DNA from 2 places in the Bradyrhizobium sp. YCK136 genome. Region 2 is predicted to be linked to the other one. Evidence: riboswitches for the same ligand, from Rfam matches in the RefSeq annotation. Region 2 holds a riboswitch; the other holds the start of a gene.

Region 1 (8,539 bases), on a different replicon from region 2:
TGACAGGCAGATCACCGATCAGGGCTTCCGGCCAGCAGCTCGATGACAGCGCCACGGATTTTCCCGGCAGCCATTCCAGCGTGCCATGCGCGCCCATGTGCACGACAGCATCGCAGCCCTGCTCGCGGAGCCAGAGATAGAATGCGACATAGGCATGCCGCGGCGTGCGGGCGAGATCGTGATAGTCGGCGTCGCGCGTGGTTGCATCGCCGCGTTCCGGCTGAACCGCGATGATCGACTTGCCGCATTGGATCGCGGCGAAGTGGAACGCGCCGTCGCGGCAGCTCGGGTCGCTCTCCGGCGCGCCCCAGGCTTGCGCGAGATCATCCTGCAAGGATTGCGGAAGACGCGAGAGCGCCGCGCTGTATTCGGCGACGCTCCAGGTGAGTTGCCGCCTCAGCAGCGTCTCACCGAGAGCCTGGACCGGCACGGCATCGAGGCCGGTCCCCGCAAGATCGGACATCAAGGCTTCGACCGAAGCCAACGCGTCAAGACCCACTGCGTGCGCGATCTGGTGCGGGCGGCCCGGATAGTTGGACAGCACGATCGCCAGCCGCTTCTCGCCGGCCGGCTTCACCACGAGCTTCTGCCAGGCCGCGACGCGCGCGGCGATAGCCTTCACGCGCCCTGGATCCGGGCGATGGGCCAGATGCGCGAATTGCAGGTCGGGATCACGTTCCGCAGCCGACTTGAAACTCACCACCCCCGCAAACAGGCGGCCGTCGACTTCGGGCAGCACCACATGCATCGCGAGGTCGCCGGGCGACAGGCCGCGCAGCGATTCCGCCCAGTCCTCGCGCCGCGCGGTGGAGAGCGCGACCTGGAACACGGGACACGATGCCGCATCGAACGGTGTCGTGCCGTCGTCGCCGATCGCGGAGAACGCGGTCGCATTGACGATCGCGGCCGGAGGATTTTCCACGAGCTGGAGCCGCAGCCAGTCCGCGACGCCCGCGGCCTTCAGCGAGGTGACGAACACGCCATAGGCGTCAAATCCCTTCTCGCGCAGCGTGGCAATCAGCGCATCGACCGGGCCGGTGTCCGCGGCGGTCAGGTACGACCGATAAAACGTCACCAGCGCGCGAGGCTTGCCCTCGCCGGCGGTCGGCACGGCGATGACACCGCGCGCGGGCTCGTAAAAGCCCATCTCGGGCACGGTCGTCTCGCCGACGACCGGACCGGCATAGAGTCCCGAGGCCAGCGCAAGTTGCGCAATCGCGGCCTGCGCTGCGACCGGACCGCCGGTGTCGCAGAGCACCTTGAGCCGGCGCAGCGTCGAGACAGGCAGCGTTGAGTATGCATCGAGCCGCGTGTCGTCGCGGCCGTCGGCCGGCAGCACGGCGAGCACGATACCGCGCGCCTGCGCGAGTTGCTGGAGAGCCGCGAGACCGTAGGGCCAATAGGACTCGCCGCCGATCAGGCGGACCAGAATGCCGCGTGCCTGGGCCAGCGTGCGCTCGATGTAGGTGTCGATCGAAAGCGGATGACGCAGTTCGGCGAGATTGGCGAGCCGCAGCGACGGCAGGCTGTCGCGGCCACGCCGCCAGCCGGCCGCGAACGCGGCAAGATCGGAATCCGAATACGAGAGCACCACGAGATCGGCCGGGTCCTGGCCGATGTCCCTTGGCGTCGCGGTCTCCTCGAGACCGCGGCTCTCGCGGAAGACGACGTGCATCAGATGCCAGATCCTGAAAGACCAAGTCCCGCTCTTATCGCGGCCTCGTCGATATCGCCGTGCTCGCCGATCACGACGAGCTTTGACTGCCGCGCGAGCGCGCCCCAGGGCTTGTCGAACTGGTGACGCACGCGCTCGCCGACGGCCTGGAGCAGCAGGCGCATCGGCTTGCCCGCGACCGCGATGTAACCCTTGGCACGCAGCACGTTCTGCTCGCGCGCCAGGCGCTGAACCGAGGCGACCAGCGCATCGACGTCGCCGACTTCCGGAAGATCGATCACGACGGACGCAAAATCGTCGTGCTCATGCTCCTCCTCGCCGTCGTGATGCGACGGGCGCGCGGCAAGATCATTCTCGGCGGCGGCACCGAGACCGAGGATGACGCGCGCATCGATCGCGCCGTCGGTAACGGCAAGCATCGGCACGCGGCGCGGCATCTCGGCGGTGATGGCAGCCTTGGCCGCTTCGAGTCCCGCCGGGCCGGCAAGATCGGCCTTGGTCAGCAGCACGATGTCGGCGCAGGCGATCTGGTCCTCGAACACTTCCGACAGCGGCGTCTCGTGATCGAGATTTTCGTCCGCCGCCCGCTGCACTTCCACTGCGGCCGGGTCCGGCGCGAAACGGCCGGCGGCGACGGCCTCGGCATCGGCCAGCGCGATCACACCGTCAACGGTGATGCGCGAACGGATCTCCGGCCAGTCGAACGCCCTAAGCAAGGGCTTGGGCAGCGCCAGGCCCGAGGTCTCGATCAGGATGTGATCGGGCCTCACCGGCCGCGCCAGCAACAGCTCCATGGTCGGGATGAAATCGTCGGCAACGGTGCAGCAGATGCAGCCATTGGCGAGCTCGACGATGTTTTCCTCCGGGCAATTGGCATCGGCGCAGGACTTCAGAATCTGGCCGTCGACGCCCTCGCTGCCGAACTCGTTGACGAGCACCGCGAGCTTCTTGCCGTTGGGGTTGGCGAGCAAATGCTGGATCAGCGTCGTCTTGCCGGAGCCGAGAAAGCCGGTGATCACCGTGACCGGGACTTTTGCGAGCGAGTTCATTCGGCGGCCTCCGGCACGACGGCAATGGGGGGAATGCGCGCAAGTGACTGCTTGCGGAAGATCTCGGGACGGCTGCGCCAGGGCACGAGGCCGTCGGGCGCGGCCGCATAGGCGGCGGCGCCTGCGATCACGTCGCGCGCGTTGGCATCCGACAGGCGGCCATAGACATAGGACCAGCGGCCGGGCGCACTGAGCGCGACCGAGCAGCCCTGGCTGCATGCGGACAGGCATTCAACGGGAACCACATTGACGCCATCGGGCACGCCGGCGTCGACGATCGCACCGTGAAGGCGCTTGCCCGGCGTGACTTCGCCCTCGCCAAGCGTCTCGCCGGCACGGCAGGTAATGCAGACGTGAAGTGTGACGGTCATCGCCTCTTCCAGAATAAACAGCGGGAGGCGAAGAGGCCCACGAACCGGTCTTGCGAGGGTCCGTTTCCCCGTCGCGGAACACCCCGTCCGCCGGTCCAAAAATCGTCCGCGCTGGCAGGTCTCCCGGCTTGCGGAGCAGGGTTTTGCCCTTCGATCCCCGCCTTCCCGATCCCGTTAGGGATCAGTGGCCTCGGGCATCTCTCCGGTCACGGTCGCGGGGGCGGCTGCATTTTGGACCCAAATCTTGCCGATTCGGACCCTATCGCATTCCCTCTTCGCCTGTCATAGGACAGGAACCAACGCCGGGCCACCATTTGCCCCTGGCCGCCTCTTGTCAAGCCGAAGGACCCCGTCCGATGACGCCTGAACCGGATACCCAAACGGCCGAGGAAACCGACGCCCGCCACGCCGCGAAAATGGCGAAGAAGAAGGCCGCCCGCGACAAGATCATGGCGACCAAGAGCGGCGAGAAGGGCCTCATCATCGTCCATACCGGCGCCGGCAAGGGCAAGTCCTCCTCCGCCTTCGGCATGATCGTGCGCTGCGTCGCCCATGGCTTCCCCTGCGCCGTCGTGCAGTTCATCAAGGGGGCCTGGGATACAGGCGAGCGGCGCCTGCTCACCGGCCATTTCGGCGATCTCTGCCAGTTCCATGCGATGGGCGAAGGTTTCACCTGGGAGACGCAGGACCGCGCCCGCGACATCGCGGCCGCGCGCGCCGGCTGGGAGAAGGCGAAGGAGCTGATCCTCGATTCGAACCTGCGCATGGTCGTGCTCGACGAGATTAACATCGCGCTGCGCTACGACTATCTCGATATCGCTGAGGTCGTCGAGTTCCTGACGACGCAAAAGCCTGCGATGACACATGTCGTGCTCACCGGGCGCAATGCCAAGGACGAGCTGATCGAGATCGCCGACCTCGTCACCGAGATGACGCTGGTGAAACATCCGTTCCGCTCCGGCATCAAGGCGCAAGCCGGCGTCGAGTTCTGAAGACACACGCGATGGCGCGCGCATTGATGATCCAGGGGGCCGGCTCGGACGTGGGCAAGTCGCTCATCGTCGCCGGCCTTGCGCGCGCCTTCACGCGGCGTGGGCTGCGCGTGCTTCCCTTCAAGCCGCAGAACATGTCGAACAATGCCGCCGTGACCGTCGACGGCGGCGAGATCGGCCGCGCCCAAGCACTGCAAGCCCTCGCCGCCGGCGTCGAGCCGCACACCGACATGAACCCGGTGCTCCTGAAGCCCGAGACCGATGTCGGCGCGCAGGTCGTTGTCCACGGCAAACGCATCGCGACCGCGCGGGCGCGCGAATACGCGGCGATGAAACCGTCATTGATGGGCGCGGTGCTGGAGAGCTTTGAGCGGCTGAAGGCGCGCGCCGATCTCGTGCTGGTCGAAGGCGCCGGCAGCCCCGCCGAGGTCAATTTGCGCAAGGCCGACATCGCCAACATGGGTTTTGCGCGCAAGGCCGACGTGCCCGTCGTGCTGATCGGCGATATCGACCGTGGCGGCGTCATCGCCCAGCTCGTCGGCATCAAGATGGTGATCGACCCCGACGATGCCGCGATGATCCAGGGTTTTGTCATCAACAAATTTCGCGGCGATCCCACGCTGTTCGATGACGGCTACAAGCTGATCGAAGCAAAGACCGCCTGGCGCGGTTTTGGCGTGCTGCCCTGGTTTGCGCGCGCCGGCGAGCTGCCCGCCGAGGACGCGCTGGGCCTGAGTGATGCGCGAAAGCCGGGCCAATGCAAGATCGCTTGCCTTGCGCTGTCGCGGATCGCCAATTTCGACGATCTCGATCCGCTCAAGCTCGAGGCGGGCGTCGATCTCGTCATGGTGCGGCCGGGTGAAGCGATCCCTGGCGATGTGCGTCTCGTCATCATCCCCGGCTCCAAATCCACCCGCGGCGACCTCGCCTTCCTGCGCGCGCAGGGCTGGGACATTGATCTCCTGGCGCATTATCGCCGCGGCGGCCACGTGCTCGGCCTCTGCGGCGGCTATCAGATGCTCGGACGCAGCGTTGCCGATCCCGACGGGATCGAAGGCCCTGCCGGCGACACGCCGGGCCTCGGACTCCTGGATGTCGAAACGGTGATGAGTCCGCAGAAGACGCTGACGCGGGTTGCGGCCGTGCATGCGGCGACCGACCAGCCGATCGAGGCCTACGAAATCCACATCGGCCGCACCGACGGGCCCGATCGCGCCCGTCCGTTCGCCAAACTGAATGGCGAGCCTGAAGGCGCAATCTCCAGCGATGGCCGCGTACAGGGTAGCTATTTGCACGGCCTGTTCACGTCGGATGATTTCCGGAAAGCGTTTTTGACCAAGCTCGACATCCCGGCAGGCGACGAGCCCTATCACAGCAGGGTCGAGAGCGCGCTCGATGCGCTCGCCGATCACATCGAAAAGCATCTCGACGTCGAAGGCCTGCTTTCGCTAGCGCGCTAGGACCTCGGCGAGGCGCGTCCATTCGGGCTCGCTGCCCGGAAGTCCGAGCCGCAGCCATGTCGGCTTCTGCACGAAGACGCGCGACCAGATCTGGCCGCGCGCGAGCTTCTCCTGCGCGGCCAGCGCATCCGGCGTCTCGTAGAGACGAAACAGCGGCGTGCCGCCAACGAACCGCCAGCCCTGCGCTCGCGCCATGTCGTCGAGACGGGCACAGTCGCGCACAAGCCGCGCTGACGTGGACTCCGCCCAGGCATCATCACGCAATGCGCGGCAGCCGATCGCGATCGCCGCCCCCGAGACCGGCCATGGCCCCGACATCGCCGCAATCCTGGCGATGTCCGCCGCGCTACCGAGTGCAAACCCAAGCCGCAGGCCGGCCAGACCATAAAACTTCCCGAAGGAGCGCAGGATCAGCAGCCCCGGATGATCCGCTTCCGGCGCAAGCGACAGCTGCGGAACGGCGTCGACAAAGCTCTCGTCGATGACGAGACGGCCGACGCGCGGCAGCAGTGCCAGCAAATCCTGCGGCGTATGGCACCGGCCATCGGGGTTGTTGGGGTTGACGACGATGGCGAGATCCGCGCCCACCAGTGCGTCAAGATCGCCGACCTCCAGGACATCCCAGCCCGCAGCCGACAGGACTCCGGCATATTCGTTATAGGTCGGCGCGAGGATGCGGGCGCGGCCGCGCGGCCCAAACTGCGGCAGCAATTGAATTGCGGCTTGCGCGCCGCCCATCGCGACGAGCGCCGCGCTCGTGCGGTAGGCGTGCTGCGCCGCCTGATGCAAGGCATCGATCTCGGCACGCGACGGCAGCGCGCTCCACGCGCGCATGCTCACCTCGCCCGCCGGATAAGGCAGCCGGTTGATCCCCGTCGAGAGATCGATCCAGTCCTCCGCGCGTCCGCCAAAACGCTGCTGGGCCAGATCGAGATTTCCGCCGTGCTCACGCATGTCCCGTTCTTTCACGCGAAGCTGAGGATCGCAAGGAGGCCGGCGAGCAGCAGCATGGCGCGGCGGTAGACCGTCAGTCCCTCGCTGATGTCAGCGGCGAGCGGATCGCGCGCACCTTCGTTCAGCCAGGGCTCGTTCGTGATGCTGCCGTGGTAGATCCGGGGACCGCTGAGCCGCACGCCGAGCGCGCCGGCCAGCGCCGCTTCCGGCCAGCCGGCATTGGGCGAGCGATGCCGGCGCGCATCGCGCGTCGTGCACGACAATGCTTCCGCCCTGTGCGGCGCCAGCAGCACGAACAGAAACCCGGTCAGCCGCGCCGGAATGAAATTGGCGACGTCGTCGATCCGCGCCGCCGCCCAGCCAAAGGCTTCGTGTCGCTCGCTGCGATGGCCGATCATGGAGTCCAGCGTGTTGATGGCCTTGTAACCCAAAATGCCGGGCAGACCGAACAGCGCGCCCCAGAACACGGGCGCCACGATGCCGTCGGAGGCGTTTTCCGCAAGACTCTCGATCGCCGCGCGCGCGATACCGGCTTCATCGAGCGCCGCAGGATCGCGGCCGACGATGCGCGAGACCGCGTCGCGCGCGCCGGCGATGTCGCCGGCCTGCAAAGGTGCGGCAACGGCGGCAACATGATCATGCAGCGAGCGCAGCGCGACCAGCGGCCAGGCCAGGACCCCCGCCAGCACGATCTGGATCCAGCCCGAGGGGAGCAACGACTGAAGCGCCCAGCCGAGTGCGGCCGAGACCGCGATCACAAGGAACGCTCCGGCAATGCCCGCGGCACGGCGCAGCGCCGGCGGATCGGACCCGCGATTCCAGGCGGTGTCGATGGCCGCGATCAGGCGGCCGAGCCAGGTCACGGGATGGCCGATCCGTGCGAACAGCGGGGCCGGCCAGCCCAACAGGGCATCCACCGCCATCGCCACCGCCATCGCACCCGCAAAGCCCACACAAATCTCCCGTCTCGCTCCGCCCCTGTTGCGCAAGACGGCGGCCGAGCGCAAGCCCCTGGCCACCTGATTTCGGCTTTGTCTTTGGCCCCGTTTGGTGATTAGTGCTGGCCGACAGGAGACTTTTATGGCCGTCATCTTGATCACGGGCGGAGCGCGATCGGGCAAGAGCCGGCGTGCGGAGACGCGCACGCAGGCCTTTCCCGGGCGGCCCGTATACATTGCCACAGCCGAGGCGCTCGACGCCGAAATGGCGGACCGCATCGCAAAGCACCGCGCGCGACGCGGAGCCGACTGGATCGAGCGCGAGGTGCCGCTCGACCTTGTGCAGGCCCTGGTCGAGACCGAGGGCGGCGGCGCGAGACTGGTCGATTGCCTGACGCTCTGGCTGTCCAACCTGCTGCATTCCGAGCGCGACTGGTCGCGCGAGGTGACGCACCTCGCTGAGGTTCTCCCTCGCTTGCGCAGTCCCGTCGTCATGGTCACCAATGAGGTCGGCCTCGGAATCGTGCCCGACAACGAACTGGCGCGCGCCTATCGCGATGCCGCCGGGATCATGAACCAGACATTCGCCGGCGTTGCCGACGAGGTCGAGTTCGTGGTCGCCGGACTGCCGATGAAGCTGAAATGATACCGGGCACCGAGACGATCCGGAATGTCGTCGCCGATCTCAGGATCGCGGCCTCGTTCGTCACGCTCCTGCCGGTCGGATCGTCAAAGCCTGCGGCCGAAGGCGCCATCGCGCGCGCGACCTGGGCGCTGCCCGTCGCGGGACTGCTGGTCGGACTTGCTGGCGCCTTGGTCTACAAGATCGCCAGCCGGCTCGGACTGACGCCGAACCTTGCCGCCCTGCTCGCACTGGCCACGACCGCCCTCATCACCGGCGCGCTGCACGAGGACGGGCTTGCCGATACCGCCGACGGGCTCGGCGGCGGCCAGACGCGCGAGCGCAAGCTCGAGATCATGCGCGACAGCCGCATCGGGACCTATGGCGTCTGCGCACTGATCCTGTCGTTCGGCCTGCGCTGGAGCGCGCTCGCGGCGATCGCCAATCCGTGGCTGGTGACGCTGGCGCTGTGCGCTGC
Region 2 (8,539 bases):
CGTGCCACCATCGGCAGCTCCCGAACCGACCGCTGCACGTCATCCATCGCAATCGGTGCGTCGCTTTCCGGCACATCGATCCGTGTGACGTTGTTCTTGCCGACCAGCAGATAGGCCTGGCCGAGCGCATTGCGGGATTGCGCGCGGGCGGCCGCATTGAATGAGCGCATGAACGCCCAATCCTTGATGCCGCCGTTGCGCGCCCGCTCATCGACAGTGAAAGTGGACTCACCTGTTCCCAGGCTCAGGATACGCACGTCCTCGCGCGAAATGTTGAAGCAGGCCAGGGCGTCGACCAGGGCATTCATGACCGGATTGTTGGCCCAAATGCCGCCATCGATCATGATGTACCCGTCGTCCTCGACACCGGGGTAGTAAGACGGGGCCGCTGTCGTATGGAGCGCCACATGGGCGAACTTCTTGTGGCGGTCCTTCTGGTAGTCCGGGTGGTGCGGCGTCTTGTATAGGAACGGCTCGCCGTGGCGCCCTTCGAAGCTCGGGATGACCAGGCGGGTGACGGCATCGTCGAGCACTTTGTCGCCAAAGATCCGCAGCAGCTCCTCTCTGAGCGCGGCCTGGTCGTGCTTCGGCTTGAACACCCAGCGCAGCGCCCTCGACACCTTGCCGAGCCCAGCCGCGGGCGGAAAGATACGCTCACCGCGCTCAAGATAGATGTTCAAGGCCAGCCTAGCCGTCATCCCATGGGCAAGGGCGAGCGCGATGATGCCGCCCGTCGAGGTGCCCGCGATCATGTCGAAGTGATTGGCGATGGAGGCGCCGCCCAGGAAGCGGCTTTCGAGTTCGGCCAAGACGGCCGCAGGGAATACGCCGCGAATTCCGCCACCGTCAATCGACAGGATGCGAAAGGGGCGGGCCTGCGGCCATGATTGCTTCAGGCGAGCATGTTGGATCGTGCCGTCGGACCGGCGCGGCGGAATATAATTCATCGGGTGGTCTCCACTACATCGGCGAGTTCTGATCCGGCGTGCCGCCCGCCGCCGGTCCAGCGCCCGGTCATCAACCAAAGTTCGTAGCAGGCGAGCCAGTCGAGCGCCCAAGGGACGGTCGTGCTGGCGATGGTCATCGCCGATGACCATTCCCTCTCGCGAGGATCGAACAGGCAAAGAGTCGGATCCTCGGCAGGCGGATAGACATGGGGCAGTTGCCCCTCGGAATTGCCGGGCAACCGAACCAGTTCAGGTGAGAGGACCCGCACCTCGGGGAACGACCCGAGCCCATAACGGATTTCCAGTGAGTAGCCTGAATATTGCGGCCTCACACTTCCCACCCACCGCGCTGACTGAGCGCGGCGGTCGACGCGGCGCGCAGCGAACTGCGGCCAGGTCGCCTTCATCGCGGCGATCTGCTCGTCGATAGAGAGGATCGCCGCCACCATCAGATCTTACGCCCGAAGAAGGTGTGCGGGCGCGCCACCGAAACCGCCGGATTGACGAGCGGCGCCGCGATGGCGGCGGCCGAGGGCAACAGCACACCGCCCCGCCGTGTGTAGAGCTGACGGGATTGCTGGATGCCGCCACCGATCTCGGTGGCGATCTGGTCGGCGGCCCGGGTCACAACGCGGTCTCCGAAGTTCTCGCGCAACGCGTCCATCGTCGTGTTGGGGAACATCTCGCCCTTGCGCATCGCCTCAAGCGAACGGACCATCTCGCGCAGATGCCCGGCGAAGTCGTCCTGCTGAGCAATGGATTCCGGCCAGCGGTCGGTAAAGACGTCGGCCTCGCACACCGGATTGGCGATATGCAGGAGCCGTCCGTAAAGCGAATCCTGCTCAATGTCGCGGATGATCCAGCTCGCAAGGCGAACAAGCATGGCGCCGAGCGACATGTTCGGCTGCGCGGCGAGCCCGGCGTAGTAGGAGAGTATCACCGACGGCGGAATGCGGCCGGTGTAGCTGGCGTAGCGAATGTTGCGGAAGCGCTTGAGGAGCTGGAGGGCGAGCGTCGCAGTGTTCTTGACGATGAAGTCGCACTGATCGGGAACATCGTCCACATCTGCGTCGGCGCGAGCGGCAAGGAGCTATGGCTGATTTTGGGTGACGCGGCCTGATCAGGCGGCGTGGCTTTCAGTGTTCGGAATGACTTCGATTCCGTCGATGAACTTTACACCGGCGATGACTTTCGGCAACTGGTTCGTGCTCTTCAATCGCCGCCAGGTCTTCGATGCGGCGTCGATGAGCTTGAACACCATCAGCTTCGCAGTTTGTTGCGACAGCGATCCCTTGGTCCGCACCGTTCGGTGGCGCACCGTGGCGAAGACGCTCTCGATCGGGTTCGAGCTGCGTAGGTGGATCCAGTGCTCAGCAGGGAAGTCGAAGAAGGCGAGCAGCGCATGGCGATCCTTGATCAGGCACTCCACCGCACGTCCGTATTTGACGTGGTATTTCTCTTCCTGCCGCACCACTCCATTGATGAGCCATGTATCTGGATGCAGCGAGTAAGTGCCCATCGCGAGTAGCATTCCCTTTTTCGGCAACTCTTCACCGAATACTCGCTGCATTTCACTTAGAGCTTTGCTTTCGCCATAGAGCCGCGACCACTTATGGAATGTTGCTTCAATCTCCCAGTCCTGGCAGGTGCCCTCGCGAAGACCGTCATCCGTTCGGTATCGGTATTTGAAGAGATATGGGCAGGGAATGTAGCTGCGAACGACCTGCTTCGAGAAGAGATCGCTTTGAGCGCGTATTGCGTCGAACGTTTCCTTCTCGTCATCGATGTCCTTCTGGCCCTTTTTCTCATAGCGGAATGACGTCACCTCGAGCGGCTTGAGCAACGCAAAACTCTTCCCGGCCTGGCGCTCGCGATTGAGGCTGGTCACTATAGTCTTGGCAAGAATGTGAGTTGGCGCGGGGTCCCGGCGCCGATCGGCACGTTAAGCCGTTGACATCATTAATCTGGGCAAGGTCATTCCATCGCGCCGATTCACAAATCAATCCGCTTCGCGCTCCATCCGGCCACAAAAATCGCGGCGCTGGCTAACCCGTCTTATTCGCGAGAGGGCGCCTGAGAGGCTGGCGAGCGTGGTGTAAAGCGCTGATGCGGCGTAGGATTCGGTTGCGAAGCCACCCCATCACCTTCAACCGCGAACGCCACGCCCGCCATGACCGATGATACGATTTCAGACCACTATCGAGAAGCAAGAATTCAACACAAATAAAACCTCTGCCTCGCGCTCGATCTCTTCATGCTTGATAGTCTCGTTTCGGATCACCTACCGCGTCTAATAGGCCGCTCGCGCCGGTTTCTTTGGACGCGGCACGACCGCGACTCCACGTTTCGGCACAGAAATGATCGGGAGTCACTCAATCTTTCTTCAACTTAACCCGTCTTATTCGTAAGAGTGCGCCTGAGGGGTAAAGCGCTGATGCGGCGTAGGATTCGGTTGCGAAGCCAACCCCATCACCTCCAACCGCGAACGCCACGCCCGCCATGACCGACGATACGATTCCGCCCTTCTCGTTTCCAGCCATTCACGCCAAGAAAGTCACAGCTGCCTTCGATGGTGGGCGCCTAACCTCGAACGGGGGCGTGATGCTTCTGGCGATGGCCGAGCGGCGTCTCGGTTTGGCCAACAATCTGGCCCGGGTGTTCCCGGATCGGCGCGATCCGACGCGGGTCGTGCACAGCCTGGTCGATATGTTCCGCGCTCGCATGTTCGCGATCTGCTGCGGCTACGAGGACGCCGACGACCTCGATCATCTGAGGTCCGATCCGGCATTCAAACTGGCCTGCGGTCGCCTACCGGACACGGGCCGGGATTTGTGTTCCCAGCCGACGCTGTCGCGGCTGGAGAATGCTCCGCGCCTGCGCGACGTGATCCGGCTGACCTACACTTTGGTCGACGCATGGATGGATAGCTACCCGCGCGAGCCGGCATCCGTCACGCTCGACATCGATGATACCTGCGACGTCGTCCACGGCCATCAGCAGCTCTCGCTGTTCAACGCTCATTATGACGAACGCTGCTTCCTGCCGATCCACGTCTACGACACGGAGAAGAGCCGGCCCGTGGCCGTCGTGCTGCGGCCCGGCAAGACGCCGGGCGGCGTCGAGGTGCGTGCCCATCTGCGCCGTACGGCATATCCGGACGCGGTGGCACAACACGCAAATTACGTTCCGTGGCGACGGGCACTATGCCCGGCCGGAGGCCATGGCGTGGTGCGAGACCAACGGCATCGACTACATCTTCGGTCTGTCCGGCACCAAGCCTCTCGCCAGAAAAGTCGACGAGGTCGCCGACGACATCCGCACCCGACGCGCCATCGAGAACCTGCCGGTTCTGCGTGGCTATACCGAGACGCGCCACAAGGCAAAGTCCTGGGATCGCGAACGGCGCACCGTCGCCCGTATTGAGGCGACGATGCTCGGCCTCGACATCCGTTTCGTCGTCACCAGCCTCGATGTCGGCTCGGCCGAGTGGATCTACGACAGCCTGTATTGCGCGCGCGGCCAAGCCGAGAATCTGATCAAGCTGCATAAGACACAGCTCGCCTCCGACCGCACCAGCTGCCGTTCGGCGCTCGCCAACCAGGTCCGTCTCGTGCTCCATACGGCCGCTTATTGGCTGATGCTGACCGTGCGCGACGCCATTCCCAAAGCCCGGGAATTGGCCGCTGCCGAGTTCGCGACGCTGCGTCTTCGTCTCTTGAAACTCGCTGCCCGTGTGGTCGAGACCACGAGCCGCATTCGCCTTGCGTTCGCCGCGGCATGTCCCGAAGCCGACCTGATCCGCGGCTTGCCCGGCGCGCTGCTGCCGCTCAGTCCTTGACCGGCGGGGCGTCCGCCCCCGTTCGCCCAACCCATCCCTCAAGCGCGTTGCAAAGTACCGGTCGTCAGGCGGCGAAAAGCCGAAGGCAATCCTGTGCGCCTCGTCAGACAAGATGTGCGGCCGCATCAATCGGGCCCAAAAGCCGCACTCTCACGAATAGGACGGGCTAAGCAGCCCGAGACAATCGACGCGTGGCGCAACGAAGACGAGAACCCATGACGGGCTCTATATTTCCGCTGCAATAAACTACCTGTTGACACAGAATCGAATATGCCCCCTAAATGTAGCCGTCACGGTCTCTCGAATCACAAGATAGAGAGCTAAGAGGGAAGCCGGTACGGCCGAAAGCCAAAGCCGGCGCTGCCCCCGCAACTGTAAGCGGCGAGCCGATGTCGATAGAGTCACTGGCGCAAAATCTCCGCGTCGGGAAGGCCAGACAGCAGCAATAACCCGCGAGCCAGGAGACCTGCCGCGACAACAACAGAGTCCTCGGGCGGGGTGTCCCGGTGGTCGCTTGCCGGCAGTCGGCCGCCGAGGGCGGCTCGTTTTCCGCATGCGCCTACCTCGGCCCTGCCCCAACCCATATGGGATGCCGATGTCTGGTCTGGGTCAAAGCAATTCTTTGCAAGCCGCATTGCCGCGCTCGATCGTCAAACGCGATGGCGACACGGTTGTGTTCGATGCCGGCAAGATCCGTTCTGCGATCGCGCGCGCGGGACGGGCGACCGGCGAGTTCGACGACGAGGCGGCCGGCCGGCTCACGGGAGAGACTATCAAGGTCATCGCGCACCGCTTCGCCGGCGCAACGCCCCAAATTGAAGAGGTGCAGGATATTGTCGAGCAGGTGCTGATCGCGGCCGACTATTTCGCCACTGCGCGCGCCTACATCGTCTATCGTGAGAAACGCGGACAGGCGCGTCGGGACCACAAGACGATGGTTGATGTCGCCGCTTCCATCAACGAGTATCTCGAACGTACCGACTGGCGCGTGAATGCCAACGCCAACCAGGGCTATTCGCTGGGCGGCCTTATCCTGAACCTCTCGGGCAAGGTCGTCGCCAACTACTGGCTGTCGCACATCTACCCGCCGGAGATCGGCCACGCCCATCGTGAAGGCGACATCCATATCCATGACCTCGACATGCTCGCCGGTTATTGCGCCGGCTGGTCGCTGCGCACGCTCTTGACCGAGGGACTGAACGGCGTGCCCGGCAAGGTCGAGGCCGGCCCGCCGAAGCACATGTCGAGTGCGGTCGGGCAGATCGTCAATTTTCTCGGCACGTTGCAGAACGAGTGGGCGGGCGCGCAAGCCTTCAGTTCGTTCGACACCTATATGGCGCCGTTCATCCGGAGGGACGGCTTGAGCTACGGCGACGTACTGCAATCGATCCAGGAGCTCATCTACAACCTCAATGTCCCCTCGCGCTGGGGTACGCAGACGCCTTTCACCAATCTCACCTTCGACTGGACCTGCCCGGAGGACCTCCGCGATCAGGTGCCGGTGATCGGCGGAGAGGAGATGGATTTCACCTATGGCGACCTGCGTTCCGAAATGGACATGATCAACCGCGCCTATATGGAGGTGATGACGAAAGGTGACGCCAAGGGCCGTGTATTCACCTTTCCAATCCCGACCTACAACATCGCTGCGGATTTCCCCTGGGAGAGCGATAACGCTGATCGCCTGTTCGAGATGACGGCGAAATACGGCCTGCCCTACTTCCAGAACTTCATCAATTCCGAGCTCAAGCCGAACATGATCCGCTCGATGTGCTGCCGACTACAGCTCGATCTCACCGAGCTGCTCAAGCGCGGTAACGGCCTGTTCGGCAGCGCTGAGCAGACCGGCTCTATTGGTGTGGTTACCATTAATTGCGCTCGCCTCGGCTATCTGCATCGCGGCGACGAAGCGGGCCTATTCCATCGCCTCGACGCGCTGCTGGAAATCGGTCGCAACAGCCTGGACATCAAGCGCAAGGTCGTGCAACGCTACATGGACGACGGACTTTTTCCCTATAGCAAGCGCTATCTGGGCACGCTGCGCAACCATTTCTCGACGCTCGGCGTCAATGGCGTCAACGAGATGATCCGCAACCTCACCGCCGATTGCGAGAACATCAGCACACCCTGGGGCCATGCCTTTGCGGTACGGCTGCTCGACCATGTGCGCGCGCGCATCGCCGCGTTCCAGACCGAAACCGGCATCCTGTTCAACCTCGAAGCCACGCCCGCGGAGGGCACGACCTACCGCTTCGCGAAGGAAGACCGCAAGCGCTACCCCGGAATCTTGCAGGCGGGCACCGTCGATCTCCCCTATTACACCAATTCGAGCCAGCTTCCGGTCGGCCTCACCGACGATCCGTTCGAGGCCCTTGAGCGCCAAGACGAGCTGCAACGCAAATACACCGGCGGTACGGTGCTCCATCTCTACATGGGCTCACGCTTGTCCTCGGGCGCAGCGTGCAAGAAGCTCGTGCGGCGGGCGCTCTCAAATTTCCGCCTACCCTACGTCACCGTCACGCCGACATTCTCGATCTGTCCGACGCACGGCTATCTCGAAGGCGAGCATGCCTTCTGCCCGAAATGCGACGCCGAACGGCTCGCAGCCAAGCGGCATGCCGCCGCGCACTGAAAGGAGACCACAGATGAACGAATCCACTGCCCGTGCGACCAGCACCGATTCCGCGGTGACGCTCAGCGACGACGAGCGCCAGCCCTGTGAGGTCTGGACCCGCGTGATGGGTTATCACCGGCCGGTGTCGTCGTTCAATCGCGGCAAGAAAGGCGAGCACAATGAGCGCAGGTTCTTCGCTGAAGCGCGCGTCGCGCTCGGCTGAATTGCAGATTGGCGGGCTGGCCCGGCTGTCCACCTGCGACTGGCCGGGCGAGCTCGTGGCAACGGTGTTCTGCCAGGGCTGCCCTTGGTCGTGCGGCTATTGCCACAACCCGCATCTGATTCCGCCGAGGGGAGACTTCGAAATCGCGTGGCCGGACGTGCTGTCTTTTCTCGACAGCCGTCGCGGCCTGCTCGACGGCGTGGTGTTCTCTGGCGGCGAACCCACCCTCCAGGCGGCGCTGCCGGACGCGATGCGTGCTGTGCGACGCGAACTCGGCTTCCGCATCGGATTGCACACCGCCGGGCCCTATCCCACACGGCTGTCCGCCGTATTGCCGCTCGTCGACTGGATTGGCTTCGACGTCAAGGCTGCGTTCGATGATTACGCGCGGATCACTGGCGTCATTGGGAGCGGCATCAAGGCCAAGGCCAGCCTCGTGCGCCTGCTCGAAAGCGGCGTCGCGTGCGACATCCGCACGACGGTTCATGATGCCTTGCTGGATCGCTCCGACCTGGCGCGTCTGGCGTCCGACCTTGTCGCGCTTGGCGTTCCTGCCCATCGGCTTCAGCCGTTCCGCGCGGCCGGATGCACGACCGCGAGCCTGCTTTAGTCCCCGTGAGCCGCTGCAGTTCGGGGTGCTGGCTGCGGCACCTATCCTTCCACACTCCTTCCACCCGAGTTGCGGTCCGCCAGACACCAGGCCATTTGCGATTCCCGGACCGAAGATACCGAGACCCAACAACGAGAGTGCTGCGAGTACAGCGTCTTGTCGCGCGTCAACCGGGCAACGCCCTCCGCCATGAAACGCGCCTGCCAGCGCCACACCACTGGCTTCGATTTGCCCGACCGGCGCATGATCTCGGCAGTGCCACAACCGTCAGACAGGGGGGACTTGAGGCGATGGCCGCCTCGGTTTC

The links. Region 2 has a riboswitch for cobalamin ahead of ACFLEY_RS48550 (ribonucleoside triphosphate reductase). Riboswitches for the same ligand answer to the same signal wherever they lie in the genome.
Region 1: it holds a riboswitch for cobalamin, as region 2 does, so the genes downstream of both, ACFLEY_RS30080 (DUF1636 domain-containing protein) here and ACFLEY_RS48550 (ribonucleoside triphosphate reductase) in region 2, are expected to answer to the same signal.

The regions. Positions count from the first base shown of each region.
Region 1 is NZ_CP172424.1:6,194,197-6,202,735, forward strand. It holds gene cobN (cobaltochelatase subunit CobN) at 1-1,675, opposite strand, end outside; gene cobW (cobalamin biosynthesis protein CobW) at 1,675-2,724, opposite strand; gene ACFLEY_RS30080 (DUF1636 domain-containing protein) at 2,721-3,095, opposite strand; cobalamin riboswitch at 3,191-3,411, opposite strand; gene cobO (cob(I)yrinic acid a,c-diamide adenosyltransferase) at 3,452-4,087, shown strand; gene ACFLEY_RS30090 (cobyric acid synthase) at 4,099-5,547, shown strand; gene cobD (threonine-phosphate decarboxylase CobD) at 5,536-6,501, opposite strand; gene cbiB (adenosylcobinamide-phosphate synthase CbiB) at 6,513-7,454, opposite strand; gene cobU (bifunctional adenosylcobinamide kinase/adenosylcobinamide-phosphate guanylyltransferase) at 7,582-8,085, shown strand; gene cobS (adenosylcobinamide-GDP ribazoletransferase) at 8,082-8,539, shown strand, end outside.
Region 2 is NZ_CP172426.1:87,943-96,481, reverse strand. It holds gene ACFLEY_RS48575 (CBASS cGAMP-activated phospholipase) at 1-947, opposite strand, end outside; gene ACFLEY_RS48570 (hypothetical protein) at 944-1,396, opposite strand; gene ACFLEY_RS48565 (hypothetical protein) at 1,396-2,010, opposite strand; partial or broken gene ACFLEY_RS48560 (transposase) at 2,068-2,406, opposite strand; partial or broken gene ACFLEY_RS48555 (IS1380-like element ISBdi2 family transposase) at 3,447-4,785, shown strand; cobalamin riboswitch at 5,062-5,274, shown strand; gene ACFLEY_RS48550 (ribonucleoside triphosphate reductase) at 5,408-7,417, shown strand; gene nrdD (anaerobic ribonucleoside-triphosphate reductase) at 7,431-7,622, shown strand; gene ACFLEY_RS48540 (anaerobic ribonucleoside-triphosphate reductase activating protein) at 7,579-8,232, shown strand.